Regions from separate parts of the Alkalibacterium psychrotolerans genome, predicted to be linked through region 2. Evidence: riboswitches for the same ligand, from Rfam matches in the RefSeq annotation. Region 2 holds a riboswitch; the other holds the start of a gene.
The links. Region 2 has a riboswitch for lysine ahead of ACYVLS_RS07945 (aspartate kinase). Riboswitches for the same ligand answer to the same signal wherever they lie in the genome.

Region 1: linked by a shared signal. The riboswitch ahead of ACYVLS_RS11175 (Na+/H+ antiporter NhaC family protein) and the one ahead of ACYVLS_RS07945 (aspartate kinase) in region 2 are both predicted to bind lysine.

The regions. Positions count from the first base shown of each region.
Region 1 covers NZ_BAAGPH010000137.1:13,494-25,348, forward strand. The annotation lists gene ACYVLS_RS11145 (DUF503 domain-containing protein) at 7-288, opposite strand; gene ACYVLS_RS11150 (ClC family H(+)/Cl(-) exchange transporter) at 505-2,028, shown strand; gene ACYVLS_RS11155 (ClC family H(+)/Cl(-) exchange transporter) at 2,061-3,584, shown strand; gene ACYVLS_RS11160 (DUF368 domain-containing protein) at 3,713-4,651, shown strand; gene ACYVLS_RS11165 (DUF305 domain-containing protein) at 4,716-5,177, opposite strand; gene ACYVLS_RS11170 (O-acetyl-ADP-ribose deacetylase) at 5,179-5,697, opposite strand; gene ACYVLS_RS11175 (Na+/H+ antiporter NhaC family protein) at 6,274-7,995, opposite strand; lysine riboswitch at 8,078-8,247, opposite strand; gene ACYVLS_RS11180 (SDR family oxidoreductase) at 8,343-9,128, opposite strand; gene gcvPB (aminomethyl-transferring glycine dehydrogenase subunit GcvPB) at 9,268-10,731, opposite strand; gene gcvPA (aminomethyl-transferring glycine dehydrogenase subunit GcvPA) at 10,733-11,855, opposite strand, start outside.
Region 2 covers NZ_BAAGPH010000045.1:749-12,603, reverse strand. The annotation lists gene dapA (4-hydroxy-tetrahydrodipicolinate synthase) at 1-7, opposite strand, end outside; gene ACYVLS_RS07950 (aspartate-semialdehyde dehydrogenase) at 9-1,001, opposite strand; gene ACYVLS_RS07945 (aspartate kinase) at 1,038-2,240, opposite strand; lysine riboswitch at 2,345-2,523, opposite strand; gene arcA (arginine deiminase) at 2,881-4,167, shown strand; gene argF (ornithine carbamoyltransferase) at 4,225-5,238, shown strand; gene arcC (carbamate kinase) at 5,306-6,253, shown strand; gene ACYVLS_RS07925 (YfcC family protein) at 6,280-7,785, shown strand; gene ACYVLS_RS07920 (DeoR/GlpR family DNA-binding transcription regulator) at 7,945-8,694, shown strand; gene pfkB (1-phosphofructokinase) at 8,691-9,614, shown strand; gene ACYVLS_RS07910 (PTS fructose transporter subunit IIABC) at 9,615-11,516, shown strand; gene ACYVLS_RS07905 (1-phosphofructokinase) at 11,798-11,855, shown strand, end outside.

The DNA of each region.
Region 1 (11,855 bases), on a different contig from region 2:
CAGCCCTTATGCTTCCACCCATTCGACATCCAGAATTTCCACTTCATACTGCTCTTCTATGTCTTTTAAAGCCGCTTCAATCTGCTGGCGGCATACTTTCCTATTACTGCCGACAACGCCAAAGCCTAAAACAGTTTTGTTATGCAAGTCCCAGTCTTCTACCTCTGCCGTACTCAGATGATGTCGATTCTGTGTCCGGTGAAGAATGCTCTTCACGGTGCTGCGCTTTTCTTTTAAAGAATAAGAGTCAAAAATCAGGAGAGTCACTTCTACCCCTATTAGTATCATCCGTATCCGCCTCCAGTTTTTACTCATTAAATCGTAGCATTCTTTAATCAGGAGTGCAATATCGGTCTAATTGCACCTTTTTTCTACTGTACCGTACTATTGTGAAAACTTGTGGAATGATTCACGATTATTCCTTAAAAAGTATTGCTTTTAAACGGGGTATTCGTTATCTTTGTACTTATGTAGAAAAACAAAAAGTCAACTAGGAGAGTATTTATGAAATCTTTACATTTGTTTGACTGGTCTAAGATTTCTTATGTGGCTAAAGGTATGCTCGTCGGTATTGCTGCTGGAATAGTCGTCAGTTTATTTCGAGTATCTATCGAAATTATTATTACCTTCATGAGAGATGTATACAGTTTTTTAAATGACAACCCTATCTGGATTATTCCTTGGGTATTTGTTATTTTACTTATTGCTTTTATTATAGCTATTATGGTTCGCGACGAGCCGGACATTCGAGGGTCGGGTATTCAAGATATTGAAGGGCAGCTGCACGGGTCTCTCAAGCTGAACTGGTCTTCCATCCTCTGGCGCAAATTCATTGGTGGATCGCTGGCAATCGGATCCGGTCTGGCACTTGGTCGAGAGGGTCCCTCCATTCAGCTCGGTGGTGCCGTTGGTCAAGGTGTTAACCACTTTTTGAAAGGCAATCGTTCACAGCAGAACATTCTGATTTCAGCTGGAGCAAGTGCCGGTCTGTCTGCTGCCTTTAACGCACCTGTTTCCGGTATTATGTTTATTTTGGAAGAAGTTCATCATAAATTCTCAAGTGTGCTTCTGCTGACAGCTTTTTCCGCTTCAGTGACAGCCAATTTCGTTGCCTATCAGATATTTGGCGTGCAGCCTGCTCTAGACCTGGGCTCCTTGATGAAATTTCCACTAGAACATTATGTTCATCTTGTCTTTATGGGAGCTTTTCTGGCTTTAGGTGGCTGGCTCTATCAGGAGGTATTACTTTATATGCCGACATTGTACCGTAAACTACCTATTCCGCCCTATTTACATGGTTTTGTTCCGTTTATTCTACTGATTCCAATCGGACTCTATCTACCACAAATGCTTGGTGGCGGTACAGGTGTTATTACTTTAATTAGTAGCGGTCGCGTATCCAGTCTTCTCTTGCTTGGAATCTTCGTTTTCCGTTTTATTTATTCTCAAATTTCGTATGGTTCTGGCCTGCCTGGGGGAATTTTCATTCCTGTCTTGAGTCTCGGAGCTATTTTAGGTGGTCTATATGGTAATGGAGCACTATGGCTGACAGGAATTGATGATCTTTTTATCAGAAGTTTTATTATTTATGCTATGGGCGGCTTTTTGACAGCCGTGACCAAAGCTCCGATGACTTCAGTTATGCTGATAACTGAAATGACCGGTACAGTAACTCAACTGATGCCCTTAGCAGTTGTCTGCCTGAGTTCATATGTCGTTTCTGACTTTGTAGGTACCGAACCTATCTACGAAACCTTACTCCGCCGTAAAGTCGACAAAATTCCTAAGGTCTTCGAAGGTGAAGTGGCTGAAATCGAAGTGCACGTTGAAACGGATAGTGATTTGGACGGCATGATGGCCCGGCATCTTCATCTGCCATTCGGGGCACGTCTAGCGAAAATTAAGCGCCACGACAACGAATTCATTCCGCATCAGGATACTGTTTTCTGGGCTGGCGATGAACTGATTATCACCACCGATGCCGGTTTTGTTGCTGAAGTTAAAAAAGCTATTGATAAACAGAATTAAGACTTTATGCCTGAATTATTAAGGAGTTATTTATGAAACATACAAAATATATAGACTGGTCAAAAATCAGTTACGTCATGAAAGGTATTCTTGTAGGTGCTGTTGCTGGTACAGTGGTCAGCGCCTTTCGAATGGCCATTTATATTACCCTAAACTTTATGCCAATAGTCTATGCATTTCTTAGAGAACAACCTTTATGGATTCTTGGGTGGACAACCGTGATTCTTTTTATAGCCTTTTTAGTTATATTAATGGGCAGAGATGATCCGGATATTCAGGGAAATGGAGTAGCCGAGTTAAAGGGGCAATTGCAGGGTACCCTGAAGTTAAACTGGTGGTCTATTTTATGGAGAAAGTTCATAGGCAGTACCCTTGTCTTGGGTATGGGTGTCCCAGTAGGTAGAGAGGGACCATCCATTCAAGTTGGAGGAGTAGTTGGTCAGGGCATCAACAGTCTGTTAAAAGGTAATAAATCACAGGAGAACATACTCATTTCAAGTGGTGCAGCAGCAGGTCTATCTGCTGCCTTTAATGCTCCTTTAACTGGTTTAGTTATTATTTTAGAAGAAGTGCATCACCGTTTTTCCGGAATTTTAATCTTATCTGTTTTCTCTGCATCGGTTACAGCTAACTTTATTGCTTTCTACATATTTGGCTCCCAGCCTGCACTGGCTTTAGGGAGAATGGCTGAGTTCCCGCTTGATAAGTATTTTTATCTGGCCGTTTTAGGTGTGTTCTTAGCTGTAGCTGGATGGGTTTTTCAGAAAACAGTATTTATTGTACCCAGACTGTACGCCAAGTTACCTATTCCCGTTTATTTACTAGGCTTTATTCCGTTTTTGATTGTCATTCCGACTGGACTATTCTGGGAAGACATGCTGGGTGGCGGAACGGGAGTCATTACTGATATCGCATCTGTGAGGACGGCAACACTCACTCTTCTTGCCATACTCGCCTTTCGCTTTATCGCCTTTCATATTGCATATGGTTCAGGCATACCTGCTGGGATGCTGATTCCCATGCTGACTATTGGTGCAGTCTTAGGTGGGATTTTCGGCAATCTAGTGCTTAGAGGAACAGGACTTGAAGATGAATTTATTAGAAATTTCGTTATTTTTTCAATGGGTGGCTTTTTTACAGCTATATCAAAAGCGCCGTTAACAGCAATAGTACTACTTACAGAAATAACAGGTTCTATTACACAAATGATGCCGATTGCTGTAGTCTGTCTGACCGCTTATATTATAGCTGATATACTTGGACTTGAACCAATAGATGAAATAACTCTTTACAATAAAACGAGTCGCTTTCCAACCGTTTTTGAAGGAAAGTTAATTCACATGGATGTTTTTGTCGAACCTAACAGCTACTTGGATGGCATGCATATGAGTCAATTATTATTGCCCTATAATGCAAAATGTATTCGGATAAAACGCCACAGTAATGAATTTATGCCTCACAGCGATACTGTACTGTTGTCAGGGGATGAACTTCAAATTGCCTGCGATCAAGGATTTGTGACACAAGTCAAAAAATATATCAACAAGTTAAATTAATATCTTCTGCCCCTATTCTCCGATATCAATAGTGGGAATGAGGGTATTTTAGTGCTATTAATATTTTTTAAATGTGGTAAAATGAAGCTCGTACACACTACTCATGAATTAATAAAAAGGAGCACATTATGCATTACATATGGATGGCAATAAAAGGTTTGTTTATCGGTATTTCAAATATTATTCCCGGAGTATCCGGCGGAACGATGGCTGTTTCTTTCGGGATTTACGATGACGTGATTCATGCATTTACTCATGTCCGAAAAGAAAAGAAAGCCAGTTTGAAAATATTGGTACCTTTGATTATCGGTGCTTTAATTGGCGTAGCCGGTTTTTCAATGGTGATTGAATGGCTGCTTGCATCATATACACTTTACACTGCCTTTGCCTTTGTCGGCTTGATTTTAGGCGGTCTGCCTATCTTACGCACCTCTTTCAGAAAGAGTCTTGAAGTGGAAGGAAAAGCGATTGGCCCTGTTCATATTATCTTGTTTATCCTCTTCTTCATCTTGGTTGCATGGATGGGAGTGGCTGAAGTGGCAGGCGGAGGCGTTCAAAGCATATCTCTTGAAGTTGGTCCGATGCTTGCCTTATTCTTTGTTGGCCTGATATCGGCTGCTGCAATGGTTATTCCTGGGGTCAGCGGGTCCCTACTCATGCTGATTATCGGTTATTATTATGCCGTCATTTACACAATCAACGGCTTTACCGAAGCATTGGGTACCTTTAATATGGAAAATCTGATTCCTTTTACTATTCTCCTGCTGGTATATGCCTTAGGAATGGTTGTCGGTATAATATTAATCAGTAAAGTGATTGATTACTTCTTTAAAACTCAACCGGGCTTCACTTATGCCTCTATTTTAGGACTGGTTATGGCTTCACCGGTAGCAGTGGTATCCAATACAAATGCACTTGCTGATCTCGACGGCAGCGGTGGTCTGGTTAGGCTCCTCATTGCGGTTATTATTGCTGCAGCCTGTTATGCACTGACTTATGCTATTGGACAAACTAAAGACTCCACGGAAGCTATTCCAGAAGAGTCAAAACCCCTATCTGATCGCTGATAATCCAATAACTAAACTCCCTTGCCTTTCCTTATGGAAAAGCGAGGGAGTTTTTTGTAACTGTTTAATCTTCTTCTGATTCATTTTGAAGTTCTTCAATCAGCTCATTCATTTCTTGTATTTCTCTTTCCTGTGCTTCTATAATTTCGTCAGCAAGCTCCTGAACTCGTGGATTTTCAAGGTTTGCCCGTTCACTTGTTAGAATAGCGATGGAATGGTGTGGAATCATTGCTCTCATCCAGGACGTGTCATCTACTGTTGACTGGCTTCTGACGAGAAACAGCATAAGGGCAAACACTATTGCCGCGGACCCAAGAATGGCCGCATTAACTTTTTTATTGGTATACATATTCCACATAAACAGAAGCATGACAACCGCCATGACAGCTCCCATCATAATAGCCATAAAAATTCGCGTCTGACTGAACTCGAAATGACTGATTTCATAGATATTCAGATACATTAGAAAATACATAATAACGGTCGATGTTAGAATCATCAGACCAAAACGGATATACTTTTTCATTTTATTTATCCCCTTCCTTATTTTCCAGACTCTTCTTTAAAGCCTCTTCTGTTTTATTATCAAACGCGACAAGGTAAACTGTTTCGACTGACTGATTACTAGCAGCTTCTTCGCGTAAAGTATGCACAGCTATAGCGGAGGCTTCTTCTATCGGATAACCGTAGATTCCTGTGCTGATGGCAGGAAAAGCTACTGTCTTAAGCTCTTTTTCGTTCGCTCTCTTCAAGCTGTTTCTATAACAATCCTTCAGCTTTTCTGGTTCACCGCTATTGCCGTCACTGTAAACAGGCCCCACAGTATGGATGACATAATCAGCAGGCAATTCGAATCCAGGTGTGACTTTAGCTTCGCCGGTTTCTGCTCCGTTCAGCTCTCTGCATGCTTCTTTCAGCTCGGGACCGGCAGCTCGGTGAATCGCCCCATCAACGCCTCCGCCTCCTAAAAGAGACTTGTTGGCCGCATTCACTATCGCATCCACGTCCAGTTTGGTGATGTCCTCTCTAATGACTTTTATTTCCATTTTGCTCTCTCCTTCACTAACACATTGTTTGATTTAATGGTAAGAAAACTGAGTAATTCTTGCAATGAATACGCCTTGTCGAAGGAGGATACTCAATGTCCATTGAGTATCAACTAAACTGTTATAAAATGTCTTTTATTAGATTTTAAGAGAGATAGTATCAACTCATTGGGTGTGACTTTCCCAGTTACATTAATACTGGGTTATTCACCCAACTCAGCTCGGAGACTCTGGTCCAGTTACTGTAATACTGGGTTATTCGGCCAACTAGGCTGGGAGTCTCTACCCCGGTTACTATTATCCCAGGTTATTCAGCCAACTCAATTTGAAAGAGCATCTCAGTTAATACTTACTTGCAATTATAGGTTCCTTTCCCTTGCCATCTAATTAAATGGTGTTGATTTTATATTTAACCCCATCAATTATGATTCACAGCATCGCCCTATTAAAATGGTTCTTGATGAAACAGCACTTCTGTTTCATCTCCTTCTTTGTTTTGGTTAAAAAAACTTGCTATTCACGGTATATCAAAAAAAAGCAGGCTACCCTAATTTAGGACAGCCTGCTTTTCATCTGTTATTTACTTTTTTCCAGTTGTGCAGTTGTGTCGACTTTTTTACCGAAGATGAAGACTACAGCAATGACGGCCAGGAAGGCAATCGCCAATACAATATAGACGTTCAAGCCGAATGCAGTAGGCAGGTAACCGAATGCGATGGATATACCGGCAATCGTCAAAGCGTATGGCAGCTGCGTCTTAACGTGGTCCAGCAGGTTTGAGCCCGCACCCATGGAAGACAGAATGGTTGTATCTGAAATCGGTGAAGAATGATCCCCGAAAATGGCACCGGTCAGAACAGCACCAGCAGACATAACGATAAACTCTGCATTTTCAGGCTGCATAGCTGTTGCTAACGGAATAGCCAGCGGCATCAGAATACCCATTGTTCCGTAGGATGTTCCTGTCGCAAAGGATATAACAGCCCCCAGCAGGAAAATAACGGTCGGCAACAGGGATGGCGGCATTGTATCACTTAGTAGGGACACCAGGTAATCAGCTGTTCCCAACTCTCCCATAATGCCTGAAAGTGACCAAGCTAGCAGAAGAATTACTCCGGTAATCATCAATGTCTTCATTCCGTTGACCCATATGTCGATGCCTTTACCAAATGTAAAGTGTCCTTTTGACACACCCATGACTAAGGCTATGATACTGGCGATTAAAGCTGCCTGAAACAGAACAACAGAGGCATCAGAAGCGCCGAAGGTTTCTCTTAATGTGACAAAGGAGAACGGAGAGTTCTGAATCGTATCAATAATCGCGGCATCGCCTGACTCAAGTAAGGTCTGGCGTCCATCAGTGTAAAAACCGATAAAACTGAAGACTATCAGAGAGCCGATTGGAACGAGTGCACTCCAGATGGAAGGTTTGCCTTTAGCGATGACTTCCAACTCTTCATCTTCGCTCACAGCAGTTGACCCTTTGGCAATCAGTTCATGAGTATCTCGCGCACGTTCCTGAGCTTTTCTCATTGAACCGAACTCGCGCAAGGTTGCAGACGTCAGGACAACGAAAAACAGCATCAGAATATTGTAGAAACGGTAAGGAATGGTTTGAAGGAAGACCCCATAGGCATTCACATCCATTCCGATAGACTGATAGGCATCGTTAATCAGACCGACTTCATAGCCAATCCACGTTGAAATCAGTGCGATACCGGCGATTGGCGCGGCAGTTGCATCAACGATAAAAGCCAGACGTTCACGGGAAATCTTCATTTTATCAGATACCGGACGCATAATTGGTCCGACAATTAAGGCATTAGCATAGTCATCAAAGAAAATCAGCAGTCCCAGTGCCCACGTAACCAGCTGTGTACTGATTGGACCTTTGGCTTTCCTGGCAAGACTTTCCGCTATCGCTCGCGCACCACCAGAACTCGTGATCAAAGCAATTAGACCACCAATGACGAGGACTTGAAGAATAATTCCGGCATTCCACGGATCCGCCAGAGATTCCAGAATATAGTCCACAATATCAGTAAAACCAAAGATGAGACCAGACAAAATATTGGCTCCACCCGCATACTGGGCAATCACTGTCCCGGAAAAAATTCCGAAGAACAGGCTCAGTACCACGTTTTTAGTGATAAAAGCCAATACGATAGCCACAAGTGGCGGAATCAGAGTCACGGCTCCTAAAGTCGAGGCCATGCCGGCTTCTACCTCTTCGGCGAAAACAGGTGTTGGTATTAATAACAGCAGAGCTGCAAGGGGTAGTACAATGCGTTTTTTCATAAGTAAAATCTCCTATTTCATTTTTTAAAACAGAAAAAAAGCACCCAGGAACAGTTCCCCAGATGCTTAATAAGGACAGCATTTAAAGGATAGTGCTCCACGAATGTCGTGACAGTCACCCGCTTATTAAACGAATGCCCAGAGAAAGCAAGTGACGCTCACCTTCTCTTCGGCAAAGAACCCTTTTTGCACTAGTCATCGGGAGTCACCCTCTTAGTCCATACTCTTTTTCTTTGCGCCTCTATCTTTTTTTCAGTTTTCAACTTTATATAGTTTACAATCTTCTGTCTTTTTATGCAACCCTATTTTCAAAAAATGAACCATTTCTAAGAAAAGGTACTGCCCAACTAATAAGCTTTTGTCAACCCGCCGTCAACGAGAATAGTCTGACCGGTGACATAAGTATTCACACCTGATACTAAAAAGGCTGCCATCTTGGCAAATTCTTTCGGCTCGCCGTAACGGCCGGCCGGAATCTGCTCTTTTATGGCTGCTTGGACTTCTTCTTTCGTCTTACCTTCACGCTCGGCACGACTGGAATCCAGTTCGGTCAATCGGTCGGTTTCAATACGTCCGGCTCCAATGGTGTTGACCATAATCCCGTCTTTTGCCAGTTCCTGTGACAGACTCTTCGATAAGCCCTGGACTCCCATCCGGAATACATTTGAGAGCAACAGGCCGTCTATTGGCTGCTTCACTGATGATGACGTATTGTTCAGAATATGCCCACCGTTTTCTTTCAAATCGGGCAGCACGGCGCGGATGGTGCGGATATAACTGAGCAGCGTCAGGTCAAATGCTTTCTGCCACTGCTGATCGGTCAAATCGTCAAATGAGCCGGCTGGCGGCCCTCCCGTATTATTCACCAGAATTGAAATCGGTCCAAAAGTATCACGGGTCACATCAACCAGACTTTTAATACTCTCTCCGTCCGTCAAATCTGAAACCATGTAATCCACTTTCCCTTTTGCAACGAGTTCAATTTCCCTTTTAGCCGCCAGAAGTTTATCCTTGCTACGGCTGGTCAGCATGACGTTTGCGCCTTCCAGAGCCAGTTCTTTTGCAATAGCTTTCCCTAAACCTGAGCTTGAAGCCAAAACCAGTGCCGTTTTCCCTTTTAAATGCAAATCCATATACATTCTCTCCCTATTAAAACAGACTCTTTCAACTGGGAAGCCAAAGAGCCTGTTTCATTTAATAGTATTCAGTTTAGCTTACTCCAACAGTTCAGGCAATGACTACGCCTTTTCTGCTGAGATCAGACTGTGTACCTTAATTTTTCTGGTAAGTCACAACCGGTTTACGTGCAGCGGTCACTTCGTCCAAGCGTTTAACGGCTTTATGGAATGGTGCACCGGTGATGGTTTCCGGATTGGACTCTGCATCTTTGGCAATCTCAATCATCGCATCAGCAAAGGCATCCAGTTCTTCTTTTGCTTCCGTTTCTGTCGGTTCAATCATCAGACATTCCTCAACAATCAGCGGGAAGTAGACGGTTGGTGCATAGAAACCATAATCAAGTAAACGTTTGGCAATATCGAGCGTTCGAACACCCAGTTTCTTCTGTCGGTTACCGCTCAAGACAAATTCGTGTTTACAGTGAGAGGCATACGGCGTGTCGTAGTATGGCGACAGACGTGCTTTCAGATAGTTGGCGTGCAGAACCGCATCTTCAGAAACCTGCTGCAGGCCTTCCGCTCCCATAGAACGAATGTAGGAATACGCTCTAACGTTGACGCCAAAGTTACCAAAGTAGCCTTTCACGCGGCCGATTGACTGCTTGTGATTAGTCGTGACCGAATACGTATCTCCCTCTTTTTCAATACGCGGTGATGGCATGAAGTCTTTCAAGTACTCTTTCACTCCAATAGGACCAGATCCCGGTCCGCCACCTCCATGAGGGGTGCTGAATGTTTTGTGCAAGTTCAGGTGAACCACATCAAAGCCCATTTCGCCAGGTGTGGACTTGCCTAATATAGCATTCGCATTGGCTCCGTCATAATACAGCAGTCCGCCCGCTTCGTGAACTATTTCAGCAATTTCGACAATATCCACTTCAAACAAGCCTAAGGTATTCGGGTTCGTCAGCATTAGACCAGCTGTATCCGGTCCAACCGCTTCTTTCAACGCATCGACGCCGACTCGTCCTTCTTTGTTGGACTTGATTTCCACAACGTCATAGCCGGCGACAACTGCACTGGCTGGATTGGTGCCGTGTGCTGAATCGGGAACGAGAATCTTTTTACGTGTCTCACCGTCCCCATTAGCCTGGTGATAGGCTTTGAAGACTAACAGTCCAGCCCATTCGCCTTGTGCACCAGCTGCTGGTTGAAGCGAAATAGCATCCATACCGGTTACTTCTTTCAGGTTTTCTTCCAGTCTGTGCATTAGTTCAAAAGCGCCCTGAGCCGTTTTCACTGGCTGAAGCGGATGAATATTGGCAAAACCAGGGTAGCGGGCAATGTCTTCATTTACTTTAGGGTTGTATTTCATCGTACAGGATCCTAAAGGATAAAAGCCTGTTTCGATACCAAAGTTTTTGTTTGACAAGTTAGTATAGTGGCGCATAACCTGCAGTTCTGACAATTCAGGCAGTTCTGCAGGTTCTTCTCTTACAATGTGGTCAGGAACAGCACTGTTCAAGTCAAAGGCATCAACAGAGGATTCCGGCAGGCTATAGCCTTTACGGCCTGCTTTGGAAATTTCAAATAATAATTTGTCATAAGTCGTGGTCATATTATTTCCCCTCCCCTGCTAATAATGAAACAAGTGTATCCATTTCTTCTTTTGTCCGTTTTTCTGTCACACATAAAAGCATGGCATTGTCTTCGTTCAATTCTTCTGACACATCATAGCCGGGAACAAATTTATTATCGAGCAACTCATCGCTTACCTCTGAGAAGCTGCGGTCCAGTTTCACGACAAATTCATTGAAGAAATCATTTCCGGATAACACGGTGACACCTTTGTCTTCAAGAGCCTGTTTCAGGTAGTGCGCATGATTAATGTTCTGCTGAGCCATTTCTACCAGACCAACTTTACCGACTGCCGCCAGAAATACAGACGATCCCAGAGCAAAGAGTGCCTGATTTGAGCTCATATTCGATGTCGCTTTTTCACGTCTGATGTGCTGTTCACGTGTCTGAAGGGTCATAACAAAGCCGCGCTTTCCGTCTTTATCCGTAGTCTGACCGACAATGCGGCTCGGAACTTTACGCATGAATTTTTTCTTGACTGCGAAGTAACCACAGTGCGGTCCGCCAAAACTCATTGGCAGGCCAAGCGGCTGGGTATCCCCGACAACAATATCAGCACCCAGTTTCCCAGGACTTTCAAGAGTTGCCAGAGCTAATGGGTTGGCCATGACAATTAAGAGACCTTTAGAATCTTCCATCAACTGTTTAATTTCTTTCAAGTCTTCAATCGTTCCAAAGAAGTTCGGATACTGGATAATGACAGCGGCTGTGTCCTCGTTGATCTGGTTTTTCAGTTCATTCAAATCAGTGCGTGTACCGTCCAGCTTAACTTCATTGACGGCGTATTCCATTCCGTAAGCATAAGTCGCAATGACTTCTTTAGCCTGAGGGTGCAGCCCTTTCGAATAAAGAACGGTCTGTTTTTTTGTAGCGGATACAGCCAGGTTGCAGGCTTCGCCAAGTGATGTGAAGCCATCATATAAACTAGAGTTAGCCACATCCATGCCCGTCAATTCACACATCATGGTCTGGAATTCAAACAAGGCCTGAAGTTCCCCTTGACTCGCTTCAGGCTGATATGGGGTATACGCCGTCATGAACTCTGAACGAAGCAGAACATGATTGACGATACTGGGGCTGTAATGATCATACGTACCGGCACCT
Region 2 (11,855 bases):
GGGTCATATTAGTTGACATCCTTTCCTTCAAGTAGTTGGTTAAGAATTTGGACAGCGTTCCAGGCCGCGCCTTTTAAGATGTTGTCACTCACTGACCAGAGGTGGTAACTGTTTGGCAGGCTCGGGTCGCGACGAATGCGTCCGACGTACACGCCTTTTTTATGAGCGGCTTCGATTGGCGTTGGATATACTTCATGTTCAGGGTCATCCTGGACAATGATATTTGGGAAGCTTCCTAGCAGCTCTCTCAGTTCTTCTACTGATGGGCTCTCCTTTAACGTGAAATTGACCGCAACAGCATGAGCATGAGGCACGGGGACTCTTACACATGTGGCAGTGACAGCCAGATCAGGCTGATTCAGGATTTTCTGAGTCTCATGAATCATTTTCTGTTCTTCTTTAGTGTAGCCGTCTTCCATAAAGACATCAATTTGCGGGATGACATTATGGTAAATTGGCTTATTGTAATTTTGAGGCGCTTCGCCTTTTTCACCTCTGTCCAGATCTTCGATTCCTTTCCAGCCGGAACCGGAGACAGACTGATAGGTTGTATAAGCGACGCGGGTCAATCCATACTTTTCAGCAAGCGGCTTCAAGGGGACAACCGACTGAATAGTTGAACAGTTCGGATTCGCTATGATGCGACGTTTAAGCGACGGCTTGTTCACTTCGGGTACAATCAAGTCGATTGCCGGATCCATGCGCCAGGCGCTTGAATTATCAATGACAACCGCTCCTGTTTCTTCAAATAAAGGCGCGAACTGCTGACTGATGCCGCCGCCAGCGGACATGAGTACGTAATCAAACTGACTGTTTCTGACTTTATCCTCGGTCAGTTCTTCTACTATATAGCTGTTACCTTTAAGCGTAATTTCCTTTCCAGCTGAACGAGCTGAAGAGAAGAGGGTAAGGGAGTCAAACGGAATCGCTTCTTCATCAAGAAGCTGTAGCATCGTTTGTCCGACTAAACCTGTGGACCCGACTAGTGCAATGGAGGTCATGTAAAAATTCCTTTCTGTATGAGTAGTTTCCTGCATTTATAAATCAAAGGTCTGACAGAGCAGACGTGTAGCATCTTCACCGTTTTCTGCATCGATGACATAGGAGACACTGATTTCAGATGTGGTGACCTGGTAAAAGGGGATGGACGCATCAAGCAGTGTTTTGAAAATTTTTGACGCAATACCGGTCATGTCTCTCATTCCGGCACCTATGACAGAAACTTTGCAGTAGGTGCTTTCAATTTTGACATACAAATCCGGGTAGTCTGCTTTCAGGGAAGCAAAAAGCCCGTTTAAATCTCTTTCGTCAGACTCCTTGAAGGTGAAAGACAGCTGCAGACCGTCCTGATTCTGAATGTGAGAAATCATATCAATATTAATCTCTGCTTCTTCCAGTTTAACAAATAACTGCTTTAAAAACCCCTGACTTTCATGTGGAAATGTAATGGTGACGTGAGCCATTTCCTTATCTAAAGCGACCCCAGTCACAGCTTTGCGTTCGAGTATCTGATCATTTGGCACAATCCATGTTCCTCTCTCTGTTGATAATGTTTTAGCTAAATAGATAGGGATGCTGTTATTGTTTGCCAGCTCCACACTTCTTGTCTCGAGTACACCGGCACCCAGGGCAGCCATCTCCATCATTTCTTCAAAAGATACCGTGTTCCATCGTTTGGCTTCAGGGAAGATGCGCGGATCGGTGGAGAAGACACCTGTGACATCGGTGTAGATTTCACAGGGACAATCCAGAGCTGATGCGATAGCCACGGCTGTCGTATCCGAACCGCCGCGACCAAGAGTGGTCAGTTCGCCTTCTTTATTGAATCCCTGGAAGCCGGCCACAATAACGATATCATGCTCTTCGAACAAATTATTAAAGACCTCGGTTTTAATGGAAGATATTTTACTCTTCATGTGTTTGCCGATGGTCTCGATACCGGCCTGATAACCTGTCAGCGGTTTGGCTCTGACATCCAAATCATTAAGGGCCATGGACAAAAATGAGATTGTCTGCTGCTCGCCAGTCGTTAATAGCATAGCCAAGTCCTTATCATTAGGACGCTTTGTCAACTCATTGACGGATTGAAGGAGGTTATCGGTAGTTTTCCCCATGGCAGATACAACAACTACTAACTGTTCGTCCTGTTCAATCCTAGTTTTAAGATGTTCAGCAATATTCTTAATTTTCAGAAAATCAGCAACGCTTGATCCTCCAAATTTCAATACACTTCTTTTCATAGCGACTCCTTTTTAACTATCTGAGTTTTAAAGACGGGCTGCTCTTGTTTTTAGATAAACAAAAAACAAGCCGGGAATGCCGACTTGTTCCAAAAAGTATAGTCACAAGTGGAAGCACTCCGTTAAGCAAAAAGCCATACGGCAGTCTGTATATTGTTCACATACAGCCCAACGCGCCAGTCTCTGTAAAGTCTAACGTGTTTCGGCAAATTTCCCTTTCCCTATCAGACTTACAGGTCTTCAACTAATAGGTACTGATGATTTTTGCGCCTCATCCATAAAATAGTTATGTAATTTTCTATATAATCTTAACAACAATTTAATCATAAGTAAAGGCAAGTTCTCATTTTTTTTAAATCAGATAACCAGGCTTCTATTAACACCTTTTTTACATGAATGGAATCAGCCTCTAAATTAAATACAGTAAATGAATGTTTTTGGTATACATAAGAATAAAAGCAGCAATAAACAACCATCTAGTCTGCTCGGTGCAGGCAGGGTAAAGTATCAACAAATATTTATACACGTTTTATAATGTTATGCTGTATTTAACTCATTTACCCCTTATCGAGTGCATAAATTTCCAATAGGTTTGTGAAAGTGTTATCATGGAGGTGAAAAATACAAAGGAGGAAATATGATGAAATCAAAACGGAGTGAGGCTGCTAATGAGCCGAGAAGAGCTGCTGAAAAACCTGTTCATGTATTCTCGGAAATAGGTGAACTTAAAACAGTATTGCTGAAAAGGCCAGGGAAGGAAGTAGAGAATTTAACGCCTGCCAGTATGGAGCGCCTGCTTTTTGATGAAATCCCACATCTGCCGGTAATTCAGAAAGAACACGATCAGTTTGCAGATGTATTGAGAGAAAATGGTGTGGAAGTTGTTTACTTGGAAAAACTTACCGCAGAAGCAATTGATGCCGCAGATATCAAAGAGGAATTTGTAGATAGAATGCTGAAGGAATCAGAGATGCAATCAGAAACCGTTGCGGCTGCCCTGAAAGCTTACCTGCTGTCTAAAGAAACTCTGGATATGGTTGAAACGATTATGGCCGGAGTTAGAAAAACCGCAATCGAGGTGGAATCCAGACATCTGGCTGATATCGTTGATACAGAAGACTACCCCTTTTACATGGATCCGATGCCGAACCTCTATTTTACACGCGACCCGGCAGCTGCTATGGGAAATGGTGTGACCATCAATACCATGACGTTTAAAGCCAGACGTCGCGAGACTCTCTTTACGGAAACTATATTCCGCTATCATCCACGCTTCAAAGGTGAGGGGATTGAGATGTGGCGTGACCGCAAGTCAGATACCTTCATGGAAGGCGGCGATGAGCTGGTTTTAACAGATAAAGTACTGGCCATTGGTATTTCTCAGCGTACTCAACCAAAAGCCATCGAGGAACTGGCGCATTCTCTCTTCAAAAAGAACAGCTCTTTTGATACTATCCTGGCTATTAAAATTCCTGATGTGCGCGAAATGATGCACCTGGATACCGTATTTACCATGATAGACAGAAACGCATTCACAATTCACCCGGGTATTTTAAGACTGGACGGGTCAATCGACACCTATGTTCTGGAACGGAAGCAGGACTCAGACAGTTTCAGCATCACCCACGAAACTGATTTGCAGAAAGTACTGAAGAAGGCTCTCAATGTTGATTCGCTGAACCTTATTCAATGTGGCGGCGGAGACGTTATTGCGGCACCTAGAGAACAATGGAGTGACGGATCGAATACCCTGGCTATTGCTCCGGGAGTCGTCATTACCTATGACCGTAACTATGTTTCGAATCAGCTGATGCGGGACAATGGCATAAAAGTTATCGAAGTCCCTTCAAGTGAACTCTCAAGAGGAAGAGGCGGTCCACGGTGTATGAGTATGCCGTTAGTCCGTAAAGATGTAGAACAGCATTAGGTTATTTAAAAAGTAGGATGGATGGACACTAATCATTTACCTTAAGGAGGACAAACCATGCACAATGTTTTTCAAGGACGAAGCCTGCTGGCGGAAAAAGACTTTACTAAAGAGGAACTGATGTATTTTATCGACTTCTCTATTCATTTAAAGGAGCTGAAAGCAAAAGGCATCCCTCACCGTTATCTGGAAGGCAAGAATATTGCCCTCATATTCGAGAAAGCATCTACGCGTACCCGTGCGGCTTTTACAGTAGCAGCGAATGACTTAGGAGCTTTTCCTGAGTATCTGGGCAAAAACGATATTCAGATTGGCAATAAAGAATCTGTAGAAGATACAGCAAAAGTATTGGGGCGCATGTTCGATGGGATTGAATTCAGAGGGTTCTTGCAGAAAAACGTCGAGCTGCTCGCAGAACATTCAGGTGTACCGGTATGGAACGGACTGACCGATCAGTGGCATCCAACTCAAATGATAGCTGATTACATGACACTGAAAGAAAATTTTGGAAAACTGGAAGGACTGACGCTAGTTTATACCGGAGACGGTCGCAATAATGTAGCAAACAGTTTGCTCGTCACAGGAGCGATACTGGGAGTCAACGTCCACATCGTCACCCCGAAATCCCTTTTCCCGGATGACGACCTGGTCGAAATGGCGAAAGAGTACGGCAAAACATCGGGCAGTAGCATACTGATTACTGATGATGTGAGTGAAGGTGTGAAGGATGCGGATGCGTTATACGCAGATGTGTGGGTGTCCATGGGCGAAGAAGATAAATTTGAAGAGCGAATCAACTTATTGACGCCTTATCAGGTCAATATGGATATGATTCGCGCCACTGGAAAAGACGATACGATTCTGCTGCACTGTCTGCCTGCTTTCCACGATACAGAAACAGAGTACGGCAAAATGGTGGAGAGTAAATTTGGTGTGTCCGAAATGGAAATAACAGATGAAGCATTCCGAAGCAGCCACGCCAGACACTTTGATCAGGCTGAGAACCGCATGCATTCGATTAAAGCCATTATGGCCGCTACTTTAGGCAATTTATTTATACCAAAAGTCTAAGGCAAGCCAGCCATGAGGTATCAGAATAATAGTTTGATTGACATTATTCAGAAAGCGAGTGATGGGATTGTCTAATCGTAAAATTGTCATTGCGCTCGGAGGAAATGCTATTTTAACCACGGACGCTTCAGCAGAAGCTCAGAAACAGGCATTGGAACGCACAGCAGAATACATTGTTCAATTTGTGGAAAATGGAGACGACATCATCGTGACACATGGGAACGGTCCTCAAGTAGGGAATCTGCTGCTTCAGCAGTCAGCGGCAGATACACCGAAAAATCCAGCTATGCGGTTGGATACCTGTGTGGCTATGACACAAGGCAGTATCGGCTACTGGCTCCAACTGGCACTATCCAAAGCAATCCACAAACGCGGCTTAACGAAAGAAGTTGTTTCCCTCGTTACACTAGTGGAAGTCTCAGAAAGTGACCCAGCTTTCAGACACCCGACAAAACCTATTGGGCCATTTTTAAGCAAAGAAGAGGCGGAAGCGGAGATGCAAAACACTGACGCTACATTTATAGAAGATGCAGGTAGAGGCTGGCGTAAAGTCGTTCCGTCCCCAAGGCCCGTAAAGGTTAAAGAAGTCAATGTAGTTGATATGCTCGTTAACCAGGGTGTCATTCCTATCACAGTGGGAGGCGGCGGTGTCGCTTTAATAAAAGACGAGCATAGCCAATTCAAAGGTGTTGAAGCGGTGATTGACAAAGATTTCGCTTCTCAAACCCTCGCAGCCAGTCTGAAAGCGGACCTACTCGTCATTCTGACAGGCGTAGAAAACGTCCTGATTAATTATCAGAAGCCCGATGAGAAAAAGCTTGAAGAAGTGTCGGTTGAAGACATGAAACAATATATCCACGAGAAGCAGTTTTTACCAGGCAGTATGCTGCCTAAAGTTGAAGCAGCTGTGAGCTTTGTCGAGGCCAATCCAGCTGGCAAGGCAGTCATTACATCATTGGAAAACATCCAGGCTGTTATAAACGAAAAAGGAGGGACGATTATCACGAGTAGTTAAGCCTATCTAATTAAGGAGGAGTGAAGATGAGCAGTAATATTAAGAAAAAATTGCAGTCCATGCCTACCTCATTTACCATTTTATTTATTATTATTGTATTTATGTCCATCCTTACCTGGTTCGTTCCCGCTGGAAGTTATGAAGTGGACGAAGCAGGGAATATAATCGCAGGATCATTCTCCTATGCCGAACAGCATCCGCAAGGGATTTGGGACATTTTCATGGCCCCAGTAAAAGGGATGCTGGGAACAGAAGGGACGCCAGGAGCTATTGAAGTGTCGTTATTCATTTTAGTAGTCGGTGGCTTCCTTGGCGTCGTTAATAAAACAGGAGCGCTTGATACAGGTATTGCTCAAATTGTAAACGCTAACAGAGGCAGAGAGAAGTTTCTGATTCCTCTATTGATGTTTATTTTTGCTTTAGGCGGCTCCACTTACGGAATGGCGGAAGAAACCATTGCTTTTTATCCTTTGATTATCCCTGTGATGGTCGCAGTAGGCTTTGATGTACTCGTTGCCGTGGGTATTATACTTCTTGGTGCAGGAGTCGGGGTTTTAGGGTCTACTGTTAATCCTTTTGCTACAGGTGTCGCTTCACAGGCAGTTGGTATCAGTCCAGGTGAAGGCATTGGGTTAAGACTCGCCTTTTTTGCGATATCGTATGTCATTGCTACTTTGTATGTATACCGTTATGCTGTGAAAGTTCAAAAGAATCCGGAAAAATCACTCGTTTATAAAGATTACGAAAAGAACAAAGAAAAATTCAAGCTGAAAGAGACAAACGAGAAACTGACAGGCAGACAGAAAATTGTCCTGCTACTCTTTGCGCTTGCCTTCGTTATCATGGTGCTGGGCTTAGTCCCATGGACGCTGCTGAATGAAGACTGGACATTCTTTGAAACGATTAACGAGACACTCATGGGACTCCCAGTTATTGGAACACTTCTCGGCCAGCAGATGATTCCACTGGGCGACTGGTATTTCATGGAAATCACCATGCTGTTCTTTATGATGGCCGTCATTATCGGTCTAGTATACCGGCTGCCTGAAAAGGAAATTGTATCTGGCTTTGTAGAGGGAGCCAAGGATTTGTTGAGTGTTGCCTTGATTGTAGCAGTAGCCAGAGGGATTCAGGTCATTATGAATGAAGGGATGATTACAGCTACAATTTTGAATTTCGGTGAGCGGATGTTGGACGGGCTCTCACCTGTTCTATTCTCAATATTCACTTATGTATTCTATATTCCCATGTCATTCTTAATCCCTTCAACTTCAGGACTGGCGGCAGCCACAATGGGCATAATGGGCCCACTTGGAAGCTTTGTTGGTGTGGCTCAGCATATAGTAGTCACAGCCTTCCAGTCAGCCAGTGGTATTGTCAACCTGGTCAACCCGACATTCGGTGTGGTCATGGGGGCCCTGGCAATCGCTGGGGTTGAGCTGTCCACCTGGTGGCGGTTCACCGCAAAACTTCTAGGCATACTCTTCGTTGTATCCTGCATACTCATGGCGATAGGTGCAGTAATTTATTAAATGAAGTGAAAATTACAGGATTAGGCCGGCGCATAAATAACTATGTGCCGGTCATTTTTATTAGGCAGGAAACAAATGAAAGAAAATGACTGTTTTCGAAAGAAAATGATTGATTGTTTTTATCTATCGTGATAAAATTCATGTGAAGAGGTGAAGAAAGTGCTTACAGAAGATAGGTATAGTTATATTTTGAATCAGCTTGAGCAAAAAGATACGGTGACCATACAGAACTTGGTAGCGGAGCTAAACCATTCAGAATCGACTATCCGACGTGATTTGACTGCTTTGGAAGAACAAAACAAGCTCGTACGCATTCATGGTGGTGCGAGAAAGAAACGCAAGGCAATGACCGAAGCATCAATGGAAGATAAAACAGTCAAAAACACTCATGAAAAAGAACGGATTGGCCAGTATGCGGCTGCTTTAGTGGATGATTATGATGTGATTTATTTAGATGCTGGATCAACGACCTTTGCAATGATTCCGTTATTGGCAGATAAAAATATAACTGTGGTGACCAATGGCGTACCCCACGCCGAGCTTTTGACAGATAATAAAGTCGATACCATTTTATTAGGTGGAAAAATTAAACAAAAAACGAAGGCCATTATTGGAACTGTTGCAGAAAAGCAGTTAGACAGCTTGCATTTCTCAAAAGCTTTTATGGGAATGAACGGAGTGGATCCCTACTATGGTTTAACTACTCCCGATATTGAAGAAGCATCCGTCAAACAAAAAGCAATTGAACACTCAAACGAGACGTATATTTTAGCAGATCAGTCTAAGCTGGGAGAAGTCAGCTTTGTTAAAGTTGCCGATGTTGATGACTGTACGATTATAACAAATGATTCAACCCCCTTATCAAAAAAAATAGCAGAATTAACGAAAGTTATAGAGGTGAGCAAATGATTTATACAGTAACACTTAATCCGTCAATCGATTATGTCATCTACCCAACCGATGAAGTGAAACTGGGAGAATTAAACCGATTTGATAAAAACGACAAATTCCCTGGTGGTAAAGGCATAAATGTTTCACGCATTTTAAAAGAACTGGACAAAAAATCGGTAGCGTTAGGCTTTCTCGGTGGTTTTACAGGTGAATTCATAAACAGTAAGCTTGCAGCTAACGCAATCGAGACACAATTTGTAAAGGTAGAGGACGACACACGTATTAATGTGAAAATAAAAGGCACATCAGAAACAGAAATCAATGGGGCTGGTCCTCACGTCGATGCAGATAAACAGGAAGCGTTAATTAAACAGATGGACAACTTAAATGCTGATGATGTAGTCATTCTCTCAGGAAGCAAACCTGCTAGTCTGCCAGCTGATTTTTACCAGACACTCATTAAGCACATTGCAGAAAGGAAGGCCTCCTTTGTTATAGATACAACAGGTAAGGAATTGATGGATTCGCTAGACAAGCATCCTCTGCTGGCAAAACCCAATATTCATGAACTGGAGGCACTCTATTCAGCTGAAATTAAAAGCAAAGATGACCTCATTAATTACGGAAAAGACTTACGAGAACAAGGTGCAGAAAACGTCATCATCTCTATGGGTAAAGACGGAGCTGTGCTGTTTACAGATGCGGGTATCTATCATGGAAAAGCAGAACCTGGAAAACTAATCAATTCAGTCGGTGCAGGAGATTCAATGGTTGCAGGCTTTGTAGGACTGTATCAGGATACAAAAGATTCCGTTGAAGCATTTAAATACAGCCTGGCGTGTGGATCGGCCACTGCTTTTAATGAAGACCTGGCCACAAAAGAAGACATAACTAACGTATTGAACACGATAACAATTGAAAAATGGGAGGAAATGTAAATGCAAATCAATGATGTGTTGAGAAAAGACTTAATGATCATGGACTTACAAGCAACAACTAAAGAAGGCGTCATAGATGAGATGATCAATCGTTTAGCTCAAAAAGAAGTTATTTCAGACAAGCGGACATTTAAAGAAGGGATTATGAACCGAGAAAGCCAGACATCAACTGGACTGGGAAATGGCATTGCCATGCCTCACTCTAAAAACAAAGCGGTCAAAGAAGCAGCCGTTCTTTTCGCAAAATCATCTAGAGGAGTAGACTACGATGCATTAGATGGTGAACCGGTTGAATTATTCTTCATGATTGCCGCACCAGAAGGCGGAAACAATGTTCATTTGGAGGTCCTGGCATCTCTTTCAAGAAAGTTAGTAGATGAAGAAGTCGTTACTCAATTGAAACAAGTCAATACACCTGAAGAGGTACAAGCCTTGTTTGCAGAGAATAAAGAAGAGGTTACTGTTAGAGAAGAAGCAAGTGAATCAGACTCTAAAGATAAACCTTTCGTAGTAGCGGTTACTGCCTGCCCGACGGGAATTGCACACACCTATATGGCAGAAGATGCGTTGAAGAAGAAAGCCGCTGAGATGGGTGTCGAGATTCGTGTGGAAACAAATGGAACGGATGGAGCCAAAAACAAATTGACGAAAGACGAAATCAGTCGTGCAGCTGGAGTCATCGTCGCAGCTGATAAAAAAGTAGATATGGCACGGTTTAATGGAAAACCTGTACTTCAAAGACCTGTGTCAGAAGGAATCAATAAACCCAAAGAATTGATTTCACGTGCGGCAGCCGGCGATGCACCGCTCTTCAGTTCAGATGGGGCGAATACTTCTGATGAAGCCAGTGATGGCGATAACGCGAGTATTGGTCAGACAATTTATAAAGATGTTATGAACGGAATTTCCCACATGCTGCCGTTTGTTGTAGGTGGAGGAATTTTATTGGCTATTTCATTCATGTTTGAAGCACAGTTAGGTTCAGACCACATTCTGTTTACGTCATTAAATACAATCGGTGGTTCAGCATTTGAGTTTCTGATTCCTATATTGGCCGGCTATATCGCATTCAGTATCGCCGATCGTCCGGGACTTTTACCTGGTATGGCTGGAGGATTGCTTGCGGTGGAAAGTGATGCAGGTTTCCTTGGTGGTTTAGTTGCCGGTTTTGTAGCAGGATATGTCATGCTCTGGATTAAAAAATTAATGAGAAATGTTCCTAAAACCTTTGAAGGACTCAAATCAATCCTGCTCTATCCCGTTGCTGGACTTTTAGTTGTCGGCTTGCTGATGTTCTTCTTAATCGGCCCATTCTTCGCAGTCATCAATAATGCGATGCTAGGGTTCCTGGAAAACTTGGGTACTGGAAATGCAGTGTTATTAGGGGCAGTACTCGGCGGTATGATGGCTGTTGATATGGGTGGACCTGTAAATAAGGCGGCCTATGCGTTTTCAATTGGTGTATTCGGTGATACAGGTAACGGCAGTTTAATGGCAGCAGTAATGGTAGGCGGAATGATTCCTCCATTAGCTATTGCGATTTCAACTCTGATATTTAAATCAAAATACACAGATCTTGAAAAGAGTTCTGGACTGTCAAACTTTGTACTAGGTGCTTCCTTCATCACAGAAGGAGCTATTCCGTTTGCTGCAGCTGACCCGGTGAGAGTCATCGGCTCTTCCATACTAGGTGCCAGTATCGGTGGTGGATTGACTCAATTATGGAATGTAGCTATACCGGCTCCACACGGCGGACTCTTTGTAGTAGGAATTGGAGATAATCCAATGCTGTTTGTCGCAGCTTTACTGATTGGTTCGTTTATTACAGCGACGATTCTCGGATTCTGGAAGCCTAAAGTCGAGTCATCTGATATGAAGATTCAAACTTCAGAAACAGTTTAAAAAAGAAATAGAATACTCTTTAGCTCATTACTTGGAGAAGTGATGAGCTTTTTGGTGTAGAAAACTATAGTCAAGTAGCTATAGTTTTCTATAGAGAGTAGGTAAGAGACAGGTACGTAATTAGCTGTGTATTGGAAAAATTGTGAATTTGTTGACAAATGTGTAAATAGCGGTTTAAAACGATTGGCTTTTAGCTTGCCGCGTGATAGTGTTTAGAAGAAGAGACTACTTGTAAAGGCTGAGTAGAAAGTTTAAAAATCGAAAACTGAAGAGGTGGACTAATGATTTACACACTAACACTCAACCCGTCAATAGACTATGTGATTTATCCGAAAAATG